DNA from 3 places in the Mesorhizobium sp. WSM4307 genome. Region 3 is predicted to be linked to each of the others. Evidence: riboswitches for the same ligand, from Rfam matches in the RefSeq annotation. Region 3 holds a riboswitch; each other region holds the start of a gene.
The links. Region 3 has a riboswitch for cobalamin ahead of FJV83_RS05035 (DUF1636 family protein). Riboswitches for the same ligand answer to the same signal wherever they lie in the genome.

Region 1 (6,170 bases), on a different contig from region 3:
ATCCTGCCGTCCGCTCGGGTCCGGGCCGCGAGCGGGTTTTCCGAATCGTCCTCGTCGCGGGCGGCGACGGCGTTGGCAGCGGCGTCGATCAGCGCGATCTGGGTCGGGAACATGTCACGGAACAGGCCCGATATGCGCCAGGTGACGTCGACGCGCGGGCGGCCGAGCGTGGCCGGCGGCAGCACTTCGATGCCGGTGATGCGGCCGGTGGCGGCATCCCATTGCGGCCGGCAACCCATCAGCGCCAGGCCTTGTGCGATCTCCTCGCCGCCGGTGCGCAGCGAGGCCGAGCCCCAGAGATCGATGACCAGCGAACGCGGCCAGTCGCCATGCGATTGCAGGTAGCCGCGCACCACTTCTTCGGCCGCCGCCTTGCCCAGATCATAGGCGGTCGGCGTCGGCATGGTGCGGGGATCCGACGTGAACAGATTGCGGCCGGTGGGCAGCACGTCGGAGCGGCCACGCGTCGGCGCGCCGGCCGGGCCGGCCTTGACGTGGCGGCCGTCCAGCGCGGCAACCAGCGCTGACCTTTCAGCCTCGGCACTTTGGCGGCGCTTGGCGTCGGCCTCATCGTCGGGCGCGCGGCCGTAGATATGCAACCCGTCCTTGATGGCGAAGTCCTTGAGGTCGCAGAGCCAGGCATCGATGCGGCGCAGCGCCTCGTCGGGTGCGTCGGTCCCGGCGACACCGGCTTCTGCGGCGAGGCCGGTCTTTTGCGCCGTGTCGACGATCAGCTTGGCCAGGCGGTCGCGGCGGCGGCGGTCGAGGCCGTCGGCTTGGGCGTATTCGTCGACCAGGCGTTCGAGCCTGTGCTGATCCTCGTCCAGCCCGGCGCCGGTCAGCGGCGGCGGCAGATGGCCGAGGGTCACGGCGGCAATGCGTCGCTTGGCTTGTGCTGCCTCGCCGGGATTGGAGACGATGAAGGGATAGATCACGGGCAGGGCGCCGGTGACGATCTCGGGGAAGCAGCTTTGCGACAGCGCAACGGTCTTGCCCGGCAGCCATTCCAGCGTGCCATGAGCGCCGACATGAATCAGGGCATGCACACCCAGCGATTCGCGCAGCCACAGGCCGAAGGCGATCAGGGCGTGGCGCGGCGGCAGCGTTGGATCGTGGTAGTCGGCGCGGCGATCGGCGGAGCGGCCGCGGTCTGGAGCGAGGGCGACCGTAATGTTGCCGAAGGCGGCGGCGCGGAAGGGGAAGCTTGCTGAGGTCGTTTGTGAAGGTTGGCGCGAGGCGCCCCCCTCTGTCCTGATGTCCGGCAGGACAGAGGGGGGCGCCTCGCGCAAACCTGTCTTGTCTTCCGCTTTCCCCCACGCCGCCTCAACAGCAGTCATTGCCTCGACAGGCAGGTCTCGTGAAAGGTCGAGATACTCATCCACCCCCAACCCATCATCGCCCCGCTCCAGCAAATCCAGCAGTTCGCGCGGCGATTGCGGGATCCCTTCAACCGCATAGCCCTGTTCCTTCAGGTCATGCAGCATCGCCAGCACGCTCGACGGCACGTCGAGGCCGACAGCATAGCCGGTACGGCCGGGAGCGCTTGGGTAATCCGGGATCAGAATGGCCAGCTTGCGTTCGGCGCGGGGCGTGTCCTGCAACTTGATGAAGGCTGCCACGCGGTCAGCCACCTGCGCGACGCGATCCGGTTCCGGCCGGTTGGCGAAGGCGCGGTGGCCAAGCGCGGGATCGACATCGCTTTCGCCCTTGAAGGAAATCGCGCCGGCGAGGATGCGGCCGTCCAACTCTGGCAGGACGACATGCATTGCGAGGTCGGCGGGCGCCAGGCCGCGCTGGTTGCTTTCCCAGACGTCGCGGCGGGTGGTGGCGACGATGACCTGGAAGACCGGCACGCCGGCGCGGTCGAACAGGGTTTCGACGCCGGGCTCGGCGCCGGAGGCGAAGGCGGTCGCGGTGATGATGGCGGCGGGTCTGAGCGTGGCGAGCGCGGTTTCCGCGAAGGCCAGGGATGTCGGGTCCTTGAGGCTGGAGACGAAGATGGGGACAGGCGTCATGCCGCGCGCGCTCAGCGCTTCAAAAAGCGCGTCGATCGGAGCGACGTCGGCGGCGAGAAGCATCGAGCGGTAGAAGAGAATGGGCACGACCTTTCCCTCGCCCTCGAGGGCGAGGGGGACGACGCCGCGGCCTGGCTCGTAGTAGCCGGCCTTCGGCACCGCCACCGGCTCAACCACAGCCGCGTCCTGTCCAGCCAGCCTGGCCAGCCTCTGCACCAGCGCGCCCATATTGGCCGGGCCGCCCTCGCGGAAATAGCCGAGCAGGTCGTCCAATTCCCGGCGCGGCAGCGTCGAGGCTTCGATCAGCCTGATATCCTCGTCATGGCTTTCGCCCGGCAGCAGCGCCAGCTTGATGCCGCGCTCGCGGGCGGTCGAGGCCAGCTGGTCGCAGCCATAGCGCCACCAGTCGTAGCCGCCGAGGATGCGCACCAGGATGATCTTGGCGTGGCGGGCGACGCTGTCGACCCAGAGGTCGACGGACATCGGGTGGCGCAGGTCGCGCAGGGCGGCCAGCCGCATCGAGGGCAGGCGGGCGGCATCCGCCTTCCAGGCGGCCGCCAGTCCGGCGAGGTCGCTGTCGGTGAAGGACAGGGCCACGATATCCGCCGGCGTCTGCCGCAGATCGACCGGCTCGGCGAGATCGTCGAGCGAGGCGGAGGTCGTGGTGAGGATATGCATCGCGGCCCGTGTCTGAAATCAGCCGGCGAGTATACGCTCGATTGCCGGGCGGTTCAGCCCCTTGAGGCCGATGACGACCAGGCGCGAACGGCGGTCGTCCTCGGCGGTCCAGGCGCGGTCGTAGTAATGATTGACGCGCGGGCCGACCGCCTGCAGCAAGAGCCGCATCGGCTTGCCGCCGACCTCGACGAAGCCTTTCACGCGCAGCACGTTTTCCTGTTCGGCGGCGGCGGCCACGCGCTGTGCCAGTTCGTCCGGATTGGCGATCGAGGGAATGTCGACGATGAAGGTGTCGAAGTCGTCATGCTCGTGGTCGAAGGCGCCGTCATGATGCGACTTGCGGTTCTCGATGTCGTCCTCGACGGCGAGACCAAGTCCGAGCAGCACGGAGGGATCGACCTCGCCATGCGAGGTCGGCACGATCTTCACGGCACGGGCGGAGTGTTCGCCGATGATGGCGTTGGCGCGGGCCGAGCCGGCGGCGTTCATCAGATCGCTTTTCGACAGGATGATCAGGTCGGCGCAGGCGATCTGGTCCTCGAACAGTTCCTCGACCGGGTCGTCATGATCGAGGCTGTCATCTTGCGCACGCTGCGCCTGCAAGGCGTCCATGTCGTTGGCGACACGGCCTTCGGCAAGTGCGGGACCATCGACCACAGCGATCACGCCGTCGACGGTCACGCGGCTCTTCACCGTCGGCCACTGGAACGCCTGGACCAGCGGCTTGGGCAGGGCCAGGCCCGAGGTCTCGATCAGTATGTGGTCGACCTTCGGGTTGAGCGACAGGATCTGGTCGAGCGCCGGCACGAAATCGTCGGCCACGGTGCAGCAGATGCAGCCATTGGCGAGTTCGACGATGTTTTCCTCCGGGCAGGTGTCGATGCCGCAGCCCTTCAAAATCTCGCCGTCGATGCCGATGTCGCCGAACTCGTTGACGATGATCGCAATGCGCTTGCCGCCGGCGTTCTCCAGGAGATGGCGGACCAGCGTCGTCTTGCCGGCGCCGAGGAAGCCGGTGACGACGGTACAGGGGACGCGGGTGACGGAAGCGCTCATGATCAGTCCTTCAACAGGTCGAGGGGAGGAATGCGGGCAACGAGGCCGCGCTTGAGGGAAGCAGGCCGGTCGCGCCATGGAATGAGGCCGTCCGTCGAGGTGGCGAAGAGTTTGGCGCCGGCGACGAGGTCGGCGCCGCTGGTCACGGTCAGGTCGCCGAAGACGTAGCTCCAGCAGCCGTCGCGTAGGATCGCGGCGCTCAGCCGGCGCTTGCAATTGCCGAGACATTCGACCGTGTGGATGCGGATGTTTCCATCAGATGCGGCGCGGCGTGTGTCGTCAGCCAAGAGTTCGCCGGCGCGGGGATGGGCGTCGGAGCCAGTCTCGTCGCGGCACGAGGCGCAGACGATCACCGTGACGCCGGCCAAGGCTTCGCCGTCGGCGGACGAATTGTCCTCTGTGCCAGCCGAAAAACTGCCGTTCTGGTCCAAAAAACCGGGCTCCTTGCCCGGAAACCCGCCGGGCGATCGGATTCTTTTGTCGCAGACGGCAGGTCTCCTGGCTCGCGGGTTATCGCCTTGGGTGCCGCCTTCCCGGGAACATCCCAGTGGCTTTCGGCCTTGGCTCGTCGCTTACAGTTGCGGGGACAGCCGCGGATTTGAGATTTTTCACCTCTCACCGCATTCCCTCTTAGCCCCTGCCGTTGCGGGCAAGGGACCGTCTGGAGCGGATTTAGGCTTTTGCAGGCAGCGGTGTCAACGCACGGCTACGACATGGCGATGTCGGCAAGCGCCAGGCCCAAATCGCCGGCAGGCGTCACTTCCATGCGTTCAAGGCCGAGCCAGCCTTGCATCTGCTTCAGTTCCTCGGAGAGCTGCGCGGCGGTCTCGGGCGGTGCCTTGGGCTCGGCGTAGGCGGCGTGGACGCGCAGGACGCTGGCTGGCCGGTCGGCCTTGAGGTCGACACGCGCGACGATCCTGTCGCCGAGCAGGAAAGGCAGGACGTAGTAGCCGTATTGGCGCTTCTCGGCGGGCGTATAGATCTCGATGCGGTAGTGGAAATCGAACAGCCGCTCCGAGCGCGAGCGCTCGAAGACGACCGGGTCGAACGGCGCCAGCAGGGCGCGGGCCTCGATCTTCCGGGGCAGGCGGGCGTCCTTATGAAGGTAGGCCGGCTTGTCCCAGCCTTCGACGCGCACCGGCAGCAGTTCACCCAACTCGACCAGTTCCTCCAGCCGGCCTTTCATGTCGGCCGGCGACAGCCGAAAATAGTCGCGCAAATCGCCTGATGTCGCCACCCCGTGGGCGCGGGCGGAAATGCGCAGCAATTCGCGGTGCGCGTCCTCGGCGGCCGGCACCGGCAGATCGAGGATCGCCTGCGGCAGCACGCGCTCGGGCAGATCATAGAAGCGCTCGAAGCCGCGGCGGTGCGCCGTGGTGATGCGGCCGGCCCAGAACAGCCATTCGAAGGCGTGCTTGGCATGGCTCCAGCCCCACCAGCCGCCCGAACCTTTCTGGCCTTCCAGCGCCGAAGCCGCGATCGGGCCGCGCGCGACGACCTCGCGGTAGATCTCTTCTATGTACGCGGCATGCTCGCGGCCCCATTTGGCCAGGCCCAGATACATCTCGTCGCCCTGCTCGGCGCGTTGCATGCGCCAGCGCATCAGCGGGTAGGTCTCGACCGGCAGGAACGAGGCCTCATGCGCCCAGTATTCGAAGACCGTGCGCTTGCGCGTCACCGCGGCATTGTCGAGCAGCGCCAGTGGGTAGGGGCCGAGCCGCGAATAGAGCGGCATGTAATGCGCGCGCACCACCGCGCTGACGGAATCGATCTGCAGCAGGCCGGTGCGGGAGAGCACACGGGCAAAGTGGCGGCGATCGGGTGTGCCATTTGGGCGGGGATCGAGAAATCCCTGTGCGGCGAGCGCAATACGCCGGGCGGCGGCAAGCGAGATCTTTTCCTTCATGCAGCTGTCACTCTAAGGGCGTTTCGACCGAGGTCCGACGGGTGATTCCAGCCCATGCTAGCAGGGTTTTTGCGGCAACCCTGTCAGGAGAGAAAAGTGGAGTAAAAGGCGAAGGAAATCAAACAGGAGGGGATCGGACCAGTTTCTCCGGATATGCCGTCCAGGCCGGCGTTTTGAACAAGGTTTGACTTGCTTCGCTGGAAGTGCTGCGCTAACCCTCGCCGCGTTGCAGCATAGGCCCCTTAAAACGGTTCAGCGGTTAATCTGTCACGCTTCCGCATTAAGGTCCGGTGCTGTAATCAAAGTGGATTGGCGCCAACGGAAAGCCGCTGCATGAACGCACTTCTCAGTTCGTACCTGCCCATCGTCCTGTTCATCGGCGTGGCGCTGGTCGTCGGCCTGGCGCTGCTGGCCGCACCGTTCCTGGTGGCCTACCGCAATCCCGATCCCGAAAAGCTTTCCGCCTACGAGTGCGGTTTCAACTCGTTCGACGATGCCCGCATGAAATTCGACAT
Region 2 (6,170 bases), on a different contig from region 3:
GGCGACCATGGCAAAACGTTTCCAGAAACCGTTCCAGCGGATTTGCTGGCCGTGCGCGAGGTAGAGGCTGACGCCGACCAGAAACAGGAAGGTCGAGGCAATGCAGCGCGCGTAGATCTTCCACCAGCCGAAGGCGGTGAGGCCTGGATCGGTATAGCCGAAGAATTCCAGGTCCCAGGTGAAATGGTAGCTCGCCATGGCCAGCAGCGCGATGCCGCGCACGATGTCTATGGCGACGATGCGCCTGGATGGCTCCGGAGCGGGTGCGGTCGGCGTATGGATGGTCATGGTCTCGCGATCTGATTCAGCCCCGCGTGAGAACTATCACGGTTGGACCGGACAGAAGAAGCCGGGGCGTTGGATCAAGCGACGCTTTAGGCCAGTGCCGGGAAGTCGTTGACCGACTTCGCTTTTCACGGCCTATGCGTCGGTTTCCTCTTAATCGTCCGGGAACGGCCAAGGCAGATTTGGCCGGTGATTCTGCTTTGGGGAAGCAATGTCCACCCATGTGCGCCATCCAATCTGGCTCCCGGCCCTCAGGGCCGCGGATGCGCGCACCTTCGCCTCGCTTTATGCGGTCGAATCCTTTGCCCGCGCCACGGTGTCGAGCGTCATCCCGATCCAGGCCTACGAAATCCTGCACAATGAGCAGATCGTCTCGATCCTCTACACCATCGTGGCGCTGCTCGGCCTGTCGGTAACCTTGTTCATGCCGCTGCTGATCCGCCGCTTTGCCCGGCGCTGGGTCTACACCGCAGGCGCCTGCCTGCTCGCCATCGGCTCGCTGTTCTTCGTCACCCACACGCTGGCCGGGCAATTGGCCGGGATGCTGTGCCGTGTCATGGGGGCCAGCGCGCTTTCGATCACGCTCAACCTCTACATCATGGACCACATCCGCAAGACCGACTTCATGCAGGCCGAATCGCTGCGCATGGCGTGGTCGATGTTTGCCTGGACCGGTGGGCCGACACTCGGCATCTTCCTCTACACGCGCTTCGGTATCTATGCCGCGCATGGTGCGGTGGCGGTGTTCGCGCTAGCGCTCTTGGCGCTGTTCTGGACCTATCGGCTGGGCGACAATCCGTCGATCCGGCCCGGCAAGACACGGCCGGCCAATCCGCTCGCCAATATCGGCCGCTTCGTCGCGCAGCCCAGATTGAGGCTTGCCTGGCTGATCGCCTTCGGCCGCTCCTGCTTCTGGACGACGTTCTTCGTCTATGGGCCGCTGTTCATGGTGATCACCGGCGAGGGCAAGCTGGCCGGCGGCCTGCTGGTTTCGGCGGGCAACGCATTGCTCTTCATGGCGATCTTCTGGGGCAAGGCCGGAAAACGCTTTGGCGGCCGGCGCACCATGACATTCGCTTATTTCGCCATGTCGGCGATGCTTTTGGCGGCAGGCACGGTCGGAGAGAGCGTCCCGCTGCTCACCGGCGCGTTCCTGCTGTGCGGCGCCTTCTTCACCATAGCGCTCGACGCGCTGGGCTCGACCGCCTTCATGCGTTCGGTGCGCTCCTATGAACGGGCGCAGATGGCGGCGGTCTACCGCACCTATCTCGATTTTTCCGAACTGACGCCGCCGCTGGTCTATTCGGTGGTGCTCGCCTTCTTCGGGCTGGGCTCGGTGTTCGTCACGCTTGGTCTGCTCGCGGCGGTTTGCGGTTTTGTCACGTGGCGATACCTGCCGAAGTCACTGTGAGGATCACGGCTTTGGTGCAAGCGCCGCATGACGCTCGCGCACCCAGTTGTGGAAACGGTGCAGGTCATACTCCTCGGGCATGAGCACGCCGGCATGGTGGCGCATCGAGCGCAGGCCCCTCTGGTTGACCTCGCAGATGGCGGCGTCCTCTTCCAGCACCTGTGTGCCGAAGGCGACGATGTTGTCGATGTCGGTCGCGGCCAGCGCCTCGGGCGCGAACAGCCATTCGGCGATAAGCTCCGTCTGTTCGGGACCGAGCGGCACCAGGCGTACCGTCCTGACATAGTCGACATGGCCGACGATGAACATTGAGGGCAGGCTGGTGGCGTAGGTCTGGCCGGCGACGCGTTCGGCCGGCGTCAACCCGGAGAAGACCGGCCCGTGCGTCTTGCCGTCGCGCGACCAGGTCTCGGCGCCGGCACGCAGGCCTCCGGAAAACTCCGGCGCGTCATTGTCGGCGTGGCGCGTCCATTCGGGATCGTCGTGCCGGCTCATCAGACCTCGGCCATAGATTGGCACCAGGCGCGACAGGTCCTTGTGGATGCCCGGGCAGTGCAGGCACTCGTTGAAGTTCTCCCAAAAGATCTTCCAGTTGCAGTGCATCACCTTGCGCAGCACATGGCCCGATACCAGCGTTTCCAGCGGCCAGTTGCCGAGATTGCCGGAGGCAGGATCGAAGGATGCCTGCGCGGAGTCCGCCGCACCCTCCTGCAGATTGATGAACACGAAGCCGCGCCACACCGAGAGCGCGACGCGGTAGAGCGGATGGTCGGCCTTGTCGAAGCCGTCCGGCAACGATTTCGACGGCACGCGCACGAGGTCGCCGCGCAGCGAATAGGACCAGGCATGATAGGGGCAGGTGATCAGCCGCGCCTTCAGCCGGCCCTCGCTCTCCTGGCAAAGCTGCGAACCGCGATGCCGGCAGGTGTTGTGGAAGGCGCGCAGGGCGCCGGTGTCGTCGCGCAGCACGATGATGTCCTGCGTGCCGATGCGAAACCTGCGGAAGGCCAGCGGCTGGGCCAGATCGGCCTCGCGGCAGACGAGCAGCCAGTTTTTGTACCAGATGGCGTCGAGGTCGCGCTGGTAGCTCTCACCGTCCCAATAGGCCGACGAGGGCAGGGTCGGCTCGGCCTGGGTCAGGCCATTGTAAGGGGCGCGCTCACCGGCAATGGGCTGCATGGCTGGCTTCCTGTGAAGCGGCCAGCCGACACCCGGTCAGGAGAATTGTCAATTGTCGTGCCTGGAGACGGCATGGCGCAATCGCGCTGTTTGCCGGCGGAATTTGGTTTGCCGCGTGTCGCGATTTTCCCTATAGTCATGCAGTCGTCGGTTCCGTTTTGGAGCCAAGAGGGAATGCGGTGCGGGCGAAATTCTTGCCCAATGCCGTGGCTGCCCCCGCAACTGTGTGCGGTAGTCCTCTCCATATGCCACTGAAGATTCGTCTTCGGGAAGGTGGGGAAGGGCGCTGATCCGTGAGCCAGGAGACCTGCCGACGACGGCAAAACTGACAGGCCCTCGGGTGGAGGGTGAAAGGACAAGATATGAACACCGCTTCCGTCTCCCTCGGCGCCTCCGTCTCCTCGCAGTCGCGCTTCATGCAGCTGGCGCTCGCCGCGCTGCTCGGCACGTTCATCATCGGCTTTGTCGGGTTCTCGCATATCGATGCGGTCCACAATGCCGCGCACGACTATCGCCATTCGATGGCTTTTCCCTGCCACTGACGAGGATCTGACATCATGAATCTGTTTCGCAACGTCGTGTTTATCGCGGCGATCGCAGGGCTCGTGGCCGGCGTCGTTCTCGCCTGCTTGCAGACCTATGCGACCGTGCCGCTCATCCTGAAGGCGGAAGTCTACGAACAGGCCGGTGGCGGCCATCAACATGAGCATGCCGCGGCGCCCGCCGCTGCGGACACCAATGCCATGAGCACCCCGGCACCTGCGGGAAATGCCATGAGCACCGCAGCACCCGCACCGGCTGACGCAGCCGCGCCGGCGGAGGACGAAGGCTGGGCGCCGGCCGACGGCTTCGAGCGCTTCGCCTTCAGCGTGCTGGCCAATATCGTCACCGGCATCGGTTTCGCGCTGGTCCTGGTGGCGGTTTCCGAATTCGCCGGCGGCATCGGCAACTGGCGCCAGGGCGTATTCTGGGGTCTGGCTGGTTTTGCCGCGTTCACGCTCGCCCCGGGCCTCAGCCTGCCGCCGGAACTACCGGCGATGCCGGTGGCCGACCTCACCCAACGCCAGATCTGGTGGTGGGCGACGGTGGCGGCGACAGCGGCTGGCCTGGGTCTTCTCGCCTTCCGCAAATCGTTGCCGCTGGCGATCCTTGCGGTGGTCCTGATCGTGGCGCCGCATATCGTCGGTGCGCCGCAGCCGGACAGCTTCATAACGTCGATCCCCGAAGGCCTGCATCACCAGTTCGTGGTGGCGGTAACGCTGACCAATCTGGTGTTCTGGCTGGTGCTCGGCGCGGTTGTCGGCGTGGTACGCGGACGCTTCACCGGCACGGCGACCAGCCTGCGCGACAGCTTTGCCTGATCGCAGTTTGACCTTCATCATCGGCGGTGCGCGCTCCGGCAAGAGCGCTCATGCCGAAACCCTGGCGACGGCGCTGCCGCCGCCATGGGCCTATATCGCCACCGCTGAAGCCTATGACGACGAAATGCGCGAGCGCATCGCGTTGCATCGGTCGCGGCGCGGTGAGGGGTGGGCGACCATCGATGCGCCGCTCGATCTCGCTGGCGCGCTCGAAGCGCTACCCGACAACCAGCCGGTGCTTGTCGATTGTCTGACGCTGTGGCTGACCAATCATATGCTGGCCGACCATGATCTGGACGCAGAATGCCGGCGGCTCGCCGACGTGCTGTCGCGGCCGCGCGGATCGTGGTTCGTGGTCTCCAACGAAGTCGGGCAAGGTATCGTGCCGGACAATGCGCTGGCACGCCGCTTCAGAGACGCGGCCGGCCGGCTCAACCAGCAGGTCGCGGCAATTTCCGATACGGTGCTATTGATGGTGGCCGGGCTGCCGCTCAAGGTGAAATAATGACCGATATCGACGCAAAAGACGAGGAACGCCACCGCGCCAAGATGGCCAAGCGCAAGGCGGTGCAGGATGCCGAGGTGGCGGAAAAGACGGTCGAGAAGGGGCTGCTGATCGTCAACACTGGACCCGGCAAGGGCAAGACCACCGCCGCCTTCGGGCTGGCGCTGCGCATGCTCGGCTATGGCAAGCGCGTCGGCGTCGTGCAGTTCATCAAGGGCAAATGGCACACCGGCGAGAAGGATGCGTTTGCCGCCTTCGGCGACCGCGTCGTCTGGCACGCGATGGGCGAGGGCTTTACCTGGGAGACGCAGGATCTGAAGCGCGATATCGCTGCCGCCGAGGCTGCCTGGACCAAGGCGCTGGAGTTGATCGCCGATCCCTCGATCAGCCTTGTCGTGCTTGACGAACTCAACATCGCGCTGCGCTATGATTATCTCGATCTCGACAAGGTGGTTGCCGAGCTTAAGGCACGCCGCAAGGGACTGCATGTCGTCGTCACCGGCCGCAACGCCAAGCCGGCACTGGTCGAAGCGGCCGATCTGGTCACCGAGATGGGCGTGACAAAGCATCACTTTTCGGCAGGCGTGAAGGCGCAGCAGGGGATCGAGTTCTAGAACGCAAGAACGGCGATGACCAAAACCACGGCGAACAACGCAATCAGCAAATAATCGGCGACGCGGTAGAGTTTCAGCGCCCGCCTGATGTCGCCGCTGTCGACGTCGCGGCGGCCGCCTTCGCCCATGAAGACGTCATCGACCATGATGCCGCCATAGCTGCGTGGCCCGGCAAGCGCCAGGCCGAGCGCGCCTGCCATGGCCGCTTCCGGCCAGCCGGCATTGGGCGAGCGGTGTTTTTTTGCATCGCGCCGCACCGCCTGCCAGGCACTGCCGGGATCGGCGCCCTTGACCAGGGAAGCCGCCAGCACGATCAGCAGCGCAGTCAGCCGTGACGCCGGCAGGTTGATCCAGTCGTCGAAACGCGCCGCCGCCCAGCCGAAAGCCTCGTGGCGCGGGGTGCGATGACCGATCATCGAATCGGCGGTGTTGGCGGCCTTGTAGGCGGCGCCGCCGGCGAGCCCGCCGACACCGGTCCAGAAGGCAGGGGCGACGATGCCGTCGGAAAAATTCTCGGCCAGGCTCTCGATCGCCGCGCGGCAGACGGCGGCGCGGTCGAGCGCTTCGGGATCGCGGCCGACTATGCGCGAGACGGCGACCCGGCCCATGGCGAGGCCGCCCGATTCGAGCGAGTCAGCCACGGCCTCGACGTGTTCGTAGAGGCTCTTCTGTGACAGCAGCGATGTCGCCAGAAGGGCGGCAATGAAAAACCCCACCGGAACGAACCAGAGCAGGACAAGCTGCACGCAAAGGCCGATCACCGCCGGCACCAGCACGATGACCAGCAGCGCCTGGACGCCACGTTGGCGACGCAA
Region 3 (6,170 bases):
GTTCGTTCAATCCGACGGCCTGGCCAAGCGAGGCGATGACGTCGGTGAGTGGGATCAGCGTCGAACCATAGGCGATCGACAGCAGCAGGAGGCCGACGATCGCCATCGTGCCCGCCACCATCGCTAGCGCGAATGCCTTGTGTCCCGAAAGCGCGCCGGATTTATGCCCAGGGGCAACAAGCATCAGAACGCTTCCGGATGCATCGCCCTGGCGATCTTGCCGATCGCCTCGATGTTTGCCGGCCCGGGCGTCAGTTCGGCATAGCGCAGCGCCACGAAGCGCTCGTTCTTGACCGCGTCCGTCTCCTTCATCGCCGGGTGCGCCTTCAAGAAATCGAGCAGTTTCTTGTAGCCGCCGCCATCCTGGTAATCGAGCAGGATGAGGAACTGCGGATTGCGCGACGCCACGGTTTCCCAGTCCGTGTTGCCCCAGCTGGTGTCCATGTCGGCCATGATGTTGTCCCCACCCGCGGCCGCGATCATGGCGCTCGGAATGGCGAATTTGCCTGATGTGAACGGCTTGTCCTCGCCGGAATCATAGAGGAATACCCGCGTCCCCTTGCGGTCGCCAACCTTGGCGATGATTTCCGCGAGTTGCGCCTTCCAGCCGGAGACAAGCTTCTCCGCGTCCGCGTCCTTGCCGAAGATCTTGCCCAGCTTTTCGACATCGCCATAGAGCAGGTCCATCGAGGCGGCCGGACGGTTCTTGTCGAGATGGACGCAGCTTTCGGTCAGCACCAGCGTCTTGATGCCGTGCGGGGCGAGCCTGTCGGGCGTCACGTCGCCACCCGGCTTCATGCCATAGTACCAGCCGGCGAAGAAGAAATCGGGCTCGACGGCGACGAGGTTTTCGAGCGTCGGGTATTTGGGCGCCAGTTCCGGGATGGAACCCTGCTCGGCCTTGAACTCGGGGCCGACCTTGTACCATCCGGTGATGCCGGTCAGGCCGACGATCGACGGCTGCAGCTTCAGCGCGAAGGCCATTTCGGCCATGTTGAGATCATGGATGACGGCGCGCTTGGGTGGCGCGTCGAAGGTCAGCGGCTTGCCGCAGCTGTCGACGGTGACCGGGAAGGCGAAGGCTGCCGGGGCCAGCAGCAAGAAGACGAGCGACAGGGCGAGGCGTTTCACGGATTTTGCTCCTTGGCTGAACAGTGTCGGATGAGGGATGGGCTCGATCAGGATGGCGGCGCGGCGCGGTTCGGAACATCGAACACCGTGAGTTCGCGGTCTTCGGTCGGATGGCGCAGGCGAAACACGTCGACGCCGAAAATCTCGCGGATCAGCTTTTGCGTCAGCGCTTCGCCGGGTGCCGCCAGCGCATGCAGCCGCGCCTCGCTCATCACCGCGACCCTGGTGGCGAAGGGCGCCACCAGGGCCAGATCGTGCAGCACCGCGATCACCGTCATGCCGAAGCCGGCTACGAGCTCGAGCAGCTCGCCGCGGGCGCGCGGATCGAGATGGTTGGTCGGCTCGTCGAGGAACAGCACTTTCGGTTGCTGCGCGATGGCGCGCGCCAGTTGGGCGCGCTGGCGCTCGCCGCCCGACAGCGAGCCGATGGTGCGGCCAAGCAGCGGCAACAGGCCGGTCCGGCGCAACGCGTCGACGACGATGTCGCGCTCCTCGCTCCTGCGTCTCAGGCCGGCATGCGGGACGCGGCCGAGCTCGACATAGTCGATCACCGCCAGCCGCGGGTCCGGCTGGTCGGTCTGGCCGACGACGGCGATATGCAGGGCCCGCTCGGCGGTCGCGATACGGTCCAGGCGGCGCCCGCCAAGCTTCACCTCGCCCGCACTTGGCCTGAGCATGCCCGACAGCATGCGCAGCAGCGTGGTCTTGCCGGCGCCATTGGGGCCGATGATGGCAAGGCGATCGCCCGAGGCCACCGACAGGCTGAAGGCGTGGACCAGATGCCGGCCATTGACCATGGCGCTGAGGTCGCGCGCTTCGAGGAGTGGCATTGTCATCGGCTGTTGCCCGGAAACTTGGCCGGCCCGGGAATGCGGGCCAGTGTCTTGCCGGCCAGTCGCGGCGGACGTTGTCCGGAATTGCACCAGCCGTCGGCGAGCGAGGCGTAAAGTCGGGCAAATCGCAGGAGATCGCCGGCGTCGGCCTCGGCGTCGATGGAGCCGAAGAGATAGGAGGCCTTGCCCGGCGCCTGGAAGGCCACCGTCAGCGGCCGCGCGCAGCCCGCCATGCATTCGACGCCTTCGACCGTGAAGCCATGCGCCACGGCGGGTTCATGGCAGGCTGCGAGCCGGGAGCGCAAATCCACGCACAGGCTTTCGCCCGACCTGATGCCGGTCGGAACGTCGCGGCAAAGCGTGCACACGATGATACGATGATCGATGGCGCCGTCCAACTTTCCGTCACTTTCAAAACTGGCGACGGAAGGATGTTGGCGAGCCGGCCGACAAGACCGACGTCCACGCCTCCTCCCGGCACACCCCGTCCGGTCAACTCAGTTGATGGCAGGTCTCCTGGCTCGCGGGTCTCGGCGCAATCCAGCCTTCCCAGCCTTGCCGGCCAGTGGCATGTCGGATCTTGCTCACCGCTTACAGTTGCGGGGGCAGCCACGGCCTCGACCTTTTGAGGTCTCACCGTGTTCCCTTTTCACCCCTTGCCTTTCGGCGCGGGGGCCATCACGCACCCACCGTAGATTTCCGTCGATCGCATCGCAATGAGTTTTTTGCGACGCCGTCGCCACATGCTCCATATGTAATAACATTACGTTTGAAGCGATGTTTCGCGGCGATGTCAACCCCTGTCGTCGCGCAATGCGGCTTCGGCGCGGCTGCGGTTTTCAGCCGCGAGCGGTCACCAGGCAGGAGGCATGACACCTGGCCGCGGTCGCCGAGGAACCGGCCTATAGCTTTCTGAAAAAGCCTGACAGAATATTCGGACCCGCTTCGCCCGGCCGCAGTCTGATCTCGTCTTCAAAGCAATTCAGCGTCACGCATTCGAAGCCGTAATGCTCGAGGAGCGCCACCAGCGAGTCACGGTCGAAATGGTGCAGGTGCTCGTTAGGCAGACGCATGCGCCACGTCCGAAACCACGCTTCGCCGTCGGCGCCGAGTTCACGCCAGCGGCAGTAAGGGACGGCGATGGCCAGGTGGCGGCTCTGAAGGCGGGCGAGGAAACCCAGATCCGGAATGTGCTCGAGCACGTCGAACATGGCGACGAGATCCCACGAGCCGGCGAGCGCCTCGTCCCAATCGACAAAGCGGACGCCCTCGGGCAGCGGAAATCTGGTGATGTCGCAGCCGGCACAGTCGGCAACCCCGGTAATTTTGGCGGCCTCGACAAAGGTGCCGGTGCCATAACCAATCTCCAGCACGGATCGAGGTATCTCACCGGTGACCCCCAGCACCCAGCCAAGCCGCTGATAGCCGAGCTTGATGGTCCGGTCGCTCAGATCCTCGTAATAGGAAATGTACTGCTTGTCGTATTTGATCGGCGTGACGTCGATCTGGTGAATCACGCCAAACCGGTCGGCCTCGTAATTATCCAGCATTCGCGCCCCCTTGGGATTACGGATCCTTACATGACGGGGCTAAACGCAAAGTAAGCGACTGGGGTGGCGGGCCGAAGCTGGCACGAGCACGACCAGATCTAGCAATAGCAAAAAAGCAAGGCCCCGCGCGGGGCCCTGCTGTCTCAACCTCAGCGCCGAGCGCTAATCGCCCTTCACTTCCCCATCAGCTGCTTGGCATTCTCCGCCGTGATCGCCGTCGTCTCGACCGTTACCGTCGGCTCCACCGAGGTCGAGCAGTCGAGCAGGATCTTCTTCGACATCTCGATCGCTTCCTTCGCACCCGTCGGGTAGGTGAAGGTTGCCGCCCAGTCGCCCTTGGCGACGGCCTCGATGCCGCCGGCCGGTCCAGGCAGGCCGTCGGTGCCGATGATCTTGACGTCCTTGCCGGCTCCCTTGGCGGCAAGCAGCGCGCCGGCCGCCATCATGTCGTTGGAGGCATAGAGCACCTTGATGTCGGGATGCGCCTGCAGCATGGCGGCAAAGGCGGTCTGGGCTTTGTCCGGCACCCAGTCGGCGGCCTGCTCGGCGACGACCTGGATCTTGGCATTCCCCTTGACGCCGTCCTTGAAGCCGTTCAGCCGCTCCACCGCCGGCGTCGAGCTCGGCAAGCCTTCCAGCACCGCCGCCTCGCCGCCATCCGGCAGCAAGGTCTTGGCGGTGTATTTGCCGGCCTCGAGCGCAATCTTGTAATTGTCGCCGCCGATGAAGGCGGTGTAGTCCTTGCCGGGATCGCCGACCGTCTTGCGGTCGAGCTCGATGACCGGGATGCCGGCATCCATGGCGCGCTTCACCGCCGGCGTCAGCGGTGCCGCCTCGAAGGGCGAGATCAGCAGCAGATCGACTTTCTGGGTGATGAAATTGTCGACCTGCGAGGTCTGCGTGTTGACGTTGCCGGCGCCGTCGGCGATCTGCAGAGTGAAGCCCGGCACGGCCTTGGCCGCCGCCGTCAGTTCGTCATTGACATGCTGGCGATAGGGTTCGGCGTTGTTGGCCTGCGAGAAGCCGATGATGAACTGGCCGTCCTTGGCGCAGGCCTTGACCATCGGGTCGGCGGCCTGGGCGGCTCCTGCAATGCACAGGCCCGCGCCTGCCAGAAGCACGGCATGAAGCGTGTTCCTCGTTCCTTGTCTTGTGGTTTTCATACTCGCTCTCCTCCTCGTCGGGCCGGGGGGCCAGACCTTGGTTTGACTTCGACTTTGTTGCCGCCTTCCTCCTAACGACCCAACCCCTCGCGGCGGCGAACGAGGGATTGAAGCACCGCCGCCAGCACGATGATCGCGGCGGTCGCGAGCAACTGCATGGCGGGCGTGATGTTGTTCAGCTGCAGGATGTTGGCGAGCGCGCCGAGCATGATGGTGCCGGCAACGGTGCCGACCATCGAGCCGGCGCCGCCAAACAGGCTTGTGCCGCCGATGACCACGGCGGCGATCGCGGTGAGCTCGTAGCCCATGCCGTCATTGGCGCTGCCGAAATTGAACTGGCCGGCATGGACGATGCCGGCAAGGGCCGAGGCAAAACCGGTGATGGCATAGACCGAGATCTTCACCATCGAAACGGGCACGCCCGAAATTCGCGCCGCGCGCTCATTGCCGCCAACGGCAAAGACATAGCGGCCGAAGCGCGTCGTGTTGAGCACGATCGTTGCGATCGCGGCAAAGACGATAAAGACGATGGTGGCGACCGGCACGGTGTTGTTGAACAACCGCTCGCCGAGGATCGCGAACACCGGCGGTGCCAGGCCCGGTCCGTCGCCATAGGAAATGTTGATGTACTGGTTACCCGAGACGACCAGCGCCAGGCCGCGCGCCGCCTGCAGGCCGGCGAGCGTGACGATGAACGGCTCCAGCCGGAAGCGGGTGGAGATGGTGCCCTGGATGGCGCCGAAGACGATGCCCATGATAAGCACGGCGAGGATGGTGGGAATGAGCCCGAAGCCACCCGAGATCATCATCGATGCGGTGACGACGCTGGACAGCCCGAGCACCGCGCCAACCGACAGGTCGATGCCGGCGGTGATGATGACGAAAGTCATGCCGATGGCGATGATTCCGGTCTCCGAGACGGCGCGCACGATGTTGGCGATGTTGTCGGGATCGAGGAACAGGATCTGGCCGTGCCGGCGCGGCGAGAAGATGATGCCGCCGATCGCCACCACCACCAGGCCGATCAGGCTCTGGAAGCGCACCACAAGGGCGAGCGGATCGCGATGCTTTGGCGCTGCCGCCGGCACAGCCGGGCTCGCTGCCACCGAAATCTTCTGTTCAGACATCAGGCCTCCCTGCCATTTGCCGCGTCAAGCACTGTGTGCTCGTCGACGCCGCCGATGAATTCCGCCACGTTGCGCCCCTGGCGCAGCACCACGATCCGGTCGCACAGGCCGATGAGCTCCGGCATCTCGCTGGACGCGACCAATATGCCGAGCCCCTGCGCCGCCAACTGCCTCAGCCGCGCGTAGATCTCGCCCTTGGCGCCGACATCGACGCCGCGAGTCGGCTCGTCGAGCAGCAGCAGACGGGGATTGCCGAGGATCTCCTTGGCCAGCACCACCTTCTGCTGGTTGCCGCCGGAAAGCGCGCCGACGGCGATGTCGGGATTCTTCGGCCTGATATCGAACTGGCCGAAGGACTGCTTTACC

Region 1: linked by a shared signal. The riboswitch ahead of FJV83_RS11710 (DUF1636 family protein) and the one ahead of FJV83_RS05035 (DUF1636 family protein) in region 3 are both predicted to bind cobalamin.
Region 2: linked by a shared signal. The riboswitch ahead of FJV83_RS11940 (CbtB domain-containing protein) and the one ahead of FJV83_RS05035 (DUF1636 family protein) in region 3 are both predicted to bind cobalamin.

What each region holds. Positions count from the first base shown of each region.
Region 1 covers NZ_VFTB01000004.1:345,197-351,366, forward strand. The annotation lists gene cobN (cobaltochelatase subunit CobN) at 1-2,693, opposite strand, end outside; gene cobW (cobalamin biosynthesis protein CobW) at 2,712-3,749, opposite strand; gene FJV83_RS11710 (DUF1636 family protein) at 3,752-4,180, opposite strand; cobalamin riboswitch at 4,220-4,426, opposite strand; gene FJV83_RS11715 (winged helix-turn-helix domain-containing protein) at 4,456-5,655, opposite strand; gene FJV83_RS11720 (NADH-quinone oxidoreductase subunit A) at 5,989-6,170, shown strand, end outside.
Region 2 covers NZ_VFTB01000004.1:393,578-399,747, forward strand. The annotation lists gene FJV83_RS11925 (DUF1624 domain-containing protein) at 1-288, opposite strand, end outside; gene FJV83_RS11930 (MFS transporter) at 497-1,696, shown strand; gene FJV83_RS11935 (aromatic ring-hydroxylating dioxygenase subunit alpha) at 1,700-2,875, opposite strand; cobalamin riboswitch at 3,007-3,205, shown strand; gene FJV83_RS11940 (CbtB domain-containing protein) at 3,238-3,417, shown strand; gene FJV83_RS11945 (CbtA family protein) at 3,433-4,236, shown strand; gene cobU (bifunctional adenosylcobinamide kinase/adenosylcobinamide-phosphate guanylyltransferase) at 4,229-4,741, shown strand; gene cobO (cob(I)yrinic acid a,c-diamide adenosyltransferase) at 4,741-5,355, shown strand; gene cbiB (adenosylcobinamide-phosphate synthase CbiB) at 5,352-6,170, opposite strand, start outside.
Region 3 covers NZ_VFTB01000002.1:282,598-288,767, reverse strand. The annotation lists gene FJV83_RS05050 (iron ABC transporter permease) at 1-184, opposite strand, end outside; gene FJV83_RS05045 (ABC transporter substrate-binding protein) at 184-1,131, opposite strand; gene FJV83_RS05040 (ABC transporter ATP-binding protein) at 1,179-1,967, opposite strand; gene FJV83_RS05035 (DUF1636 family protein) at 1,964-2,362, opposite strand; cobalamin riboswitch at 2,453-2,659, opposite strand; gene FJV83_RS05030 (class I SAM-dependent methyltransferase) at 2,867-3,514, opposite strand; gene FJV83_RS05025 (substrate-binding domain-containing protein) at 3,688-4,677, opposite strand; gene FJV83_RS05020 (ABC transporter permease) at 4,749-5,804, opposite strand; gene FJV83_RS05015 (sugar ABC transporter ATP-binding protein) at 5,804-6,170, opposite strand, start outside.